3 regions of the Pseudarthrobacter quantipunctorum genome follow, and region 2 is predicted to be linked to each of the others. Evidence: riboswitches for the same ligand, from Rfam matches in the RefSeq annotation. Region 2 holds a riboswitch; each other region holds the start of a gene.
The links. Region 2 has a riboswitch for S-adenosylmethionine ahead of WHH00_RS12250 (bifunctional o-acetylhomoserine/o-acetylserine sulfhydrylase). Riboswitches for the same ligand answer to the same signal wherever they lie in the genome.

Region 1 (2,255 bases), 1.3 Mb from region 2:
CCCTTGCTCCGAAGGTCCCGGATGCCCGCCAGCAGCCGCTCGGCATCTTCCAGCCTTGAGCCGACGCCGAAGCTGGCTCGAAGGGAACCGGACGGAAGTCCCAGCCGCTTCAGCAGCGGGTGCGCGCAGAACCGGCCGTCGCGCAGGCCCACCCCGTGTTCGGCCGACAGGTAAGCGGCCACCAGGCCGGCGTCGTATCCTTCCACGGAGAAGTTGACCACGCCGATCGTGTCGGTGTCCGGGTTGGTGTCCTTGAAGATCTGGTGGACGGTCACGCCGTCGATCTCCTGCAGGCCGTCCACCAGGAATGAACGGATGGCGGATTCGTGGGCGTGCCAGCGGTCCTGGTCCAGCTCCGCGATGACCTGGGTCGCCCGGGCCAGCGTCGCCGCACCGAGCACGTTGGGTGATCCGCCCTCGTGGCGGGCCGGACCGGTTGCCCAGCTGACGCCGTCGAGCCTTGCTTCCTTGACGGCGCCTCCGCCTGCGAGGTGCGGTGTGCCGGCGTCGAGCCAGTCCGGCCGGCCAACCAGCACGCCGGCACCAAAGGGTGCGTACAGCTTGTGGCCCGAGAAGGCGAGGTAGTCGACGTCGTCCGTGGTGATGTTGACGCGCCGGTGCGGCGCCAGCTGGGCCGCGTCCACAGCGATCCGTGCGCCGTGCTCGTGCGCCAGCGCGGCAAGGGCGCGGATGGGGAGGATTTCGCCGGTGACGTTGGAAGCCCCGGTCACGGCGAGCAGGCTCACGCTGCCCTGCTGCAGCTCCGCACGGACGGCGTCAATGGTTCCGGCAATGGTGTCCGCTGCCACGATGCTGCGGTGGGGGACGCCCTGCCACGGAAGCAGGTTGGCATGGTGCTCGATGTCGAGGTACAGGACGTCGCCGTCCGGCCGTCCGTCGGTGGCCGGCAGACAGCCCGCCAGCAGGTTCAGGGAGTCTGTGGTGTTCCGGGTGAAGATTACCGAATCGTCCGGACGGCCGCCCACGAAGTCGCGGACGATCGCACGGGCATTTTCATACACCGAGGTGCTGATCTGGGAGGCGTAGCCTGCACCGCGGTGGACGCTCGCGTAGAAGGGCAGGATCTCGTTGAGGTAGGCCGACACCACCGAGAGGGCGGGAGCGGACGCGCCATAATCCAGGTTGGCGTACCGGACGTGGCCGCCGTGGATCAGGGGAGCCAGGATTTCGGCACCGCTGACGGCCGCGAGCGGACGGCCGGCGGCGGCCCGGCGCTGGTCGAAGAGCGCTGATGATTCCGGCGGAACGGCCTGATGCCGGACAGCGGCTTGGGGGGAGACAGCGGCTTGGGGGGAGACGGTGGCAGTTGTCACAGAGACCTCACTTCAAAACAGGACTCCGTGCAGGAATCCGCGCTTGCCGCATCCCTTCCGGACCGGCCTGGTCGTCACCCGGGGCACCCCACCGCGAATGGAGGGTTGCCGGCCAGCAAACCGGGGTTTTGCGCTGGCACTCGTGACCTGCTTAAGAGCGTAGAACATGGGCCGCGAAGGTTAAAAGCCCGCAGGAATGTTAAGGGCTTTGTTACGCGCGGTTGAAAAGGAGCGGTTGAATCGAAGATCACGACGGCGGACGCCTCCTTTCGGGGGCGTCCGCCGTCGATTATTTCGTGATCCGTGGACTAGAGGAGGTCGTCCAGATTCGGATTCAGGCGCCGCAGCACCTCGGAGTGGAGGATGGAATTCGTGGCCAGGGCGTTCCCGCCGAACGGACCGTCCTCGCCCTCCAGCGAGGTAAAGCGGCCCCCCGCTTCCACCACAATGGGCACCAGCGCGGCCATGTCGTAGAGATTCAGTTCAGGTTCACAGGCGATGTCCACCGAACCTTCGGCCACCATGCAGTAGGACCAGAAGTCGCCAAAGGCCCGGGTCCGCCACACGTCCTCGGTGAGCCCTAGAAATTCGTCAAGGTTTCCACGTTCCTTCCAGCCGCCAAGGCTCGAGTAAGAGAGGGAAGCATCGGACAGGCTGGACACATTGGACACCCGAAGGCGGGTTGCGGCGGCGAGCGAACGCCCCATATAGGCTCCCATGCCCTTGGCGGCCCACCAGCGCTTGCCAAGGGCAGGCGCGCTGACCACGCCCACCACCGGTTCGCCTTCATCCACCAGGGCGATCAGGGTGGCCCAGACCGGGACGCCCCGGACGAAGTTCTTGGTGCCGTCAATGGGGTCGATAATCCACCGCCGCGACCCATGCCCCGTGCTGCCGAACTCCTCACCGAGGACGGCATCG
Region 2 (2,255 bases):
GCCCCGCGTAGGCGACAGATTCGACGTCGTCACGCGCTTCCAGCCACTGCGCAACGTCCAAGGCGTTGGCAACGTGGCGTTCCACGCGCAGGCTCAACGTTTCCAGGCCCTGGGCAATGAGGAAGGCGTTGAACGGGGAGACGGCGGAACCAAGGTCCCGGAGCAGCTGGACGCGTGCCTTGAGGATGTAGGACAGGTTGGCGCCCAGGGCACCGTCCTTGCCGAGGTCGCGGGCGTACACCAGCCCGTTGTAGGTGGGATCCGGAGTGTTGAAGCCCGGGAACTTCGCCGCGTCCTTGCCGAAATCGAACTTGCCGGAGTCCACGATCACGCCGGCAATGGCGGAGCCGTGGCCACCCAGGTACTTGGTTGCCGAATGGACCACGATGTCCGCTCCCCATTCCAGCGGCCGGATCAGGTACGGGGTGGACAGGGTGTTGTCCACAATGAGGGGCACCCCGGCATCGTGGGCCACCTGGGAGATACCCTCGATGTCCAGGACGTCCTGCCGGGGATTGGAGACCACTTCGCCGAAGAAGAGCTTGGTGTTGGGCTGCACGGCGTCGCGCCACTGCTCCAGGTTGTCCGGGTCCGCGACGAAGGTGACCGAAATGCCGAACTTCTTCAGGGTGTGGGCGAAGAGATTGTACGTTCCGCCGTAAAGGCTGGGGCTTGCGACGATGTGGTCGCCGGCCTCCGCGATGTTCAGGACAGCGAAGGTTTCAGCGGCCTGGCCTGAGCTAAGCAGCAGTGCCCCGAGTCCGCCTTCAAGACTGGCGATCCGCTGTTCCACGGCTTCTTGGGTGGGGTTGCCGATGCGGGTGTAGATAGGTGCCAGTTCAGCAAGGGCAAAGCGGTTGGCGGCGCTCTCGGCGCTCGGGAACACGAAGGACGTGGTCTGGTAGATAGGGAGTGCGCGGGCGCCTGTGGCACTGTCCGGCTCCTGGCCTGCGTGGATCTGGCGGGTTTCGAATGACCATCCGTTGGACATCTAAGGCTCCTTTGACTGGGCCCGGCAGGCTCGAAGCACCGCGGGCCGCGCTTGCCATCCGGCCTTTGCCGGACAGCCAGGTCCTCACCCGGGGCACCCCACCGCGGAAGGAGGGTTGCCGGCCAGCAAGCCGGGGCTTGGTGCTGGCGCTCATGACCTGAGCCCAGTGTAGGAACAGCTGTGCAAAGCGGCACAGCATTATGACGAACATGGTCCCGCGTATGTCCGCTGTGGGAGTCCGCGGAGTCGCCTCCTGTCGGAAAATCCCAGTAAGGCTACCCTTAGCTGAGAGCCCGATCACAAAGTGCCAAGATGTTGCCATGCGCATGGATCACGTCTCTTACGCCTGTGAACACGATGGCCTGGCTGCCACCACTGACCGGATTTCCTCTGCCCTCGGCGTCGAGGCAGTGAAGGGTGGAGTGCACCCGCGGTTCGGAACCCGGAATATGATCATCCCGCTCGCGGGGCACAAGTACCTTGAGGTCGTTGAGGTCCTGGACCACCCGGCTTCGGACAAGGCGCCCTTCGGCCAGGCAGTGCGCGCACGGTCTGCAGCCGGCGGCGGCTGGATGGGCTGGTGCGTCGAGGTAGATGACCTGGCCCCCTTCGAGGAACGCCTGGGCCGCTCCTCGGTCAACGGCAACCGTAAGTTCCCTGACGGCCGCGAACTCGTATGGAAGCAGATCGGCATCCTCGGCCTGATCGCGGACCCCCAGGTCCCGTACATGCTCAAGTGGGAGGGCGATCCCTCCCTGCACCCCTCCAACGCTTACGAGAGCAACGTCAAGATGAGCTGCCTCACCATAGCCGGCTCTGCCGCCCGGGTAACCGAGTGGCTGGGTGAACCCGTGGAGAAGCCGCTGGAAGACGTAGCCGTGGAGTGGGTGGCACCGCACGGAACCCCCGGGATCCTTTCGGTGACTTTCGAGACCGCCAACGGGGCAGTCACTATCTGATCCTCCCCTCCCGGCATGGGTTCGCCCCCGCCGGGTATCAACCCGGGCAGATACTTGAGACTGCCTGCGTAAGCTTCGGCCGCCATCAGCAGGTGACAACGGCGTCACCCGCCGATGGCGGCCGAATTGGTCTCCCAGCAGTTCCAGTTTGCCGGGTTCCCGCGCGCCCGGCCTCTTCCGGCGTTAATGTCAGACCCCCTTGCCATGATTGGTGCATGGGCAGGGAAGTGGTGGAGAAGGCGTTTGCGGACATCCGCGCCGCCCTTGCTGTGCTCAACGCGGAGGTGGACGGGTATGGTTCGGAG
Region 3 (2,255 bases), 1.7 Mb from region 2:
CCGTGTACTGGTGCGTTCGTCCCAGACCACTGCGCCCGTCATTCCAAAGCCGGCTGACCCCGCAACGACCAGGACCTGGTCCCACCAGCTGTTCTTGATTTCCGATTCCGCAGCACCTCCGGCGGACGGGCTGTAAAAGGCCGAAGTCTGCAGCATCAGGGGCTTGTCCCGCCCCGAAGCATATGTCCCGTAGAAGTTTTCCCCGCCGGAGGCCGTCAGCATCTCCTGCAGCTCACCGGCGCGGGGAACGGTGTTAACTGCGGAGCCCCCTGCAGTGTCATCGTGGTAGGCCGTCAGGCCCACCCAGTCCACGGCGTCGTCCCCCGGGTAGTAGGGTTCGTAGGCTTTATCCAAGCCGTTCCAAACGCCGTCGCCATTGGTGTCCAGCAGGGAGAACCCTTCGCTTCCGGGCCCGGGCGCATTCCGGTTCCGGTCAAACGGATAGTCCTTGCCCAGGTACGGCTCCCACACCATGGCATAACCCCCGCCGGTCCCGGCATCCCGGAATGCCGCTGCCACCGCCTGGAACGACTGCCGGTAGGCGGCCGGCTGCTGGCCCCACTCCACCCAGCTGGCATTCATGTCCGGCGCAAAGCGGATGAGCAGCTGGCCCTTGAAATCCCCCTGCAACCGGCGCACTTCCCCGGCAAAGGCTGCAGCGGCGTCAGGGGTGACCTGGTCGAACGGCACAACAGGCCTTACCGTGAGCATCGCGTGGGCGCCCTGTCCGGCGGATTGCTCCAGGAAGCCCCGGATGTCGCTCTCTTCCGAGGCGCGGAACGGGAAGGCGATGTCGTGTCCGAAGATCGCGGGGGATGCCCCGAGCCGCTCGGAGAAACCCCCAGCGGTGTCCTCTCCCCATTCGAGGACTGCGCCCAGCAGCGGCTTGCCTTCCTCCGGGAGGTTTCGGGCCGCCTGCGCTGGCCCGGCGGACACCACCACAGCCAGGACGGCCATCAGCACGGCGGTGAGGACGGCAGCCATCCAATGAAGGGGCCGCGGGCGGCCGCTCGGGGCGGGACGTGCGGGAGCGGCGGCGGATGGCGTGCTGATGAAGACCCCCAGGGACTTATTCCTCAAGTGACAGGGCGGCGCCCATGGACAAACTTTATCCGGGCTGGCTCTGGTGGCAGGCACCTGGCACGTGCACGCCCAAGGTGGCGCCGCCGTCGTACGTTAAACCGAGGTGGCCGACGCACCTTTGGTGCCGCGCCTCCGCGCAGCATCCTTCAGTTACGCAACATGACGACGACGGCGGTGCGGCGCCGCGCGGCAAGTGTTACGTTTTTGGGGAGTAATGAGTACCGGCGCCAAGCCCTGACTGGCCGGTCGGCAACCCTCCTTCCACGGCGGGGTGCCTCAGGTGAATACTCGGCATATCGACCATTCGAGCTGCAAGCGTGAGAGAAGGAGATCCGTCGTGTCTGACGCACCTGCCCCTGAAGAAAAACTGTCCTACCGCCTCATCAGCGGCCCGGACAACCGTGAATTCTGCGAGCGGATCTCAAACGCCCTGGCAGAAGGCTATGTGCTGCACGGCAGCCCGGCGGCAACCTTCAACGGCACCAGCGTGATTGTGGCACAGGCCGTGGTCTTGCCGGCAGCCATCGCCTCCGCGGACGCGGCAGTGGCGGATGCCGTGGATGACCTCGAGTCCGCAGGCGACGACCTTGAGTTCGACGGCGAGGGCCACGCATGAGCTACGCAGGAGACCTGACGCCGCAGGAGGCCTGGGACAAGCTGGCACAAGGCGCCATCCTGGTGGATGTGCGCACCGAGGGGGAATGGGCCCACATCGGAATCCCGGACACCAAGGCAACAGAGAACGATCCGCTGTTCATCCAGTGGACCTTCCCCGGGGGCATTCCAAACCCTGATTTCATCAACGACCTCAACCAGCAGGCGCCCGAAGACCGCGCAACTGAACTGGTGTTCCTGTGCCGCTCCGGCCAGCGGTCCATCGCGGCGGCCATAGCGGCCACCCAGGCCGGCTTCACCTCCTACAACGTGCTGGAGGGCTTTGAAGGCGACCCCGACCGCTTCGGCGAACGCACCGTCAACGGCTGGAAAAACCGCGGCCTGCCAACAAACCTGGGAAAGATCTAAGTGACCTTCAACGAAGACGCCGCCGGCTGGAGCCCCGACACCCAGGCCGTGCGCGGCGGCCTGGACCGGACCAACTTCCAGGAAACCAGCGAAGCCATTTTCCTGAACTCAGGGTTCGTGTACGAATCTGCCGCTGCCGCCGAGCGCGC

Region 1: another riboswitch for S-adenosylmethionine. It lies ahead of WHH00_RS06520 (aminotransferase class V-fold PLP-dependent enzyme); the one in region 2 lies ahead of WHH00_RS12250 (bifunctional o-acetylhomoserine/o-acetylserine sulfhydrylase).
Region 3: another riboswitch for S-adenosylmethionine. It lies ahead of WHH00_RS00390 (DUF1737 domain-containing protein); the one in region 2 lies ahead of WHH00_RS12250 (bifunctional o-acetylhomoserine/o-acetylserine sulfhydrylase).

What each region holds. Positions count from the first base shown of each region.
Region 1 covers NZ_CP148033.1:1,421,983-1,424,237, forward strand. Annotated here, with positions in the region: gene WHH00_RS06520 (aminotransferase class V-fold PLP-dependent enzyme) at 1-1,334, opposite strand, end outside; SAM riboswitch class IV at 1,369-1,482, opposite strand; gene hisN (histidinol-phosphatase) at 1,643-2,255, opposite strand, start outside.
Region 2 covers NZ_CP148033.1:2,690,397-2,692,651, forward strand. Annotated here, with positions in the region: gene WHH00_RS12250 (bifunctional o-acetylhomoserine/o-acetylserine sulfhydrylase) at 1-991, opposite strand, end outside; SAM riboswitch class IV at 1,034-1,149, opposite strand; gene WHH00_RS12255 (VOC family protein) at 1,312-1,950, shown strand; gene WHH00_RS12260 (DUF222 domain-containing protein) at 2,166-2,255, shown strand, end outside.
Region 3 covers NZ_CP148033.1:89,192-91,446, reverse strand. Annotated here, with positions in the region: gene opgC (OpgC domain-containing protein) at 1-984, opposite strand, end outside; SAM riboswitch class IV at 1,294-1,407, shown strand; gene WHH00_RS00390 (DUF1737 domain-containing protein) at 1,421-1,699, shown strand; gene WHH00_RS00385 (rhodanese-like domain-containing protein) at 1,696-2,106, shown strand; gene WHH00_RS00380 (O-succinylhomoserine sulfhydrylase) at 2,107-2,255, shown strand, end outside.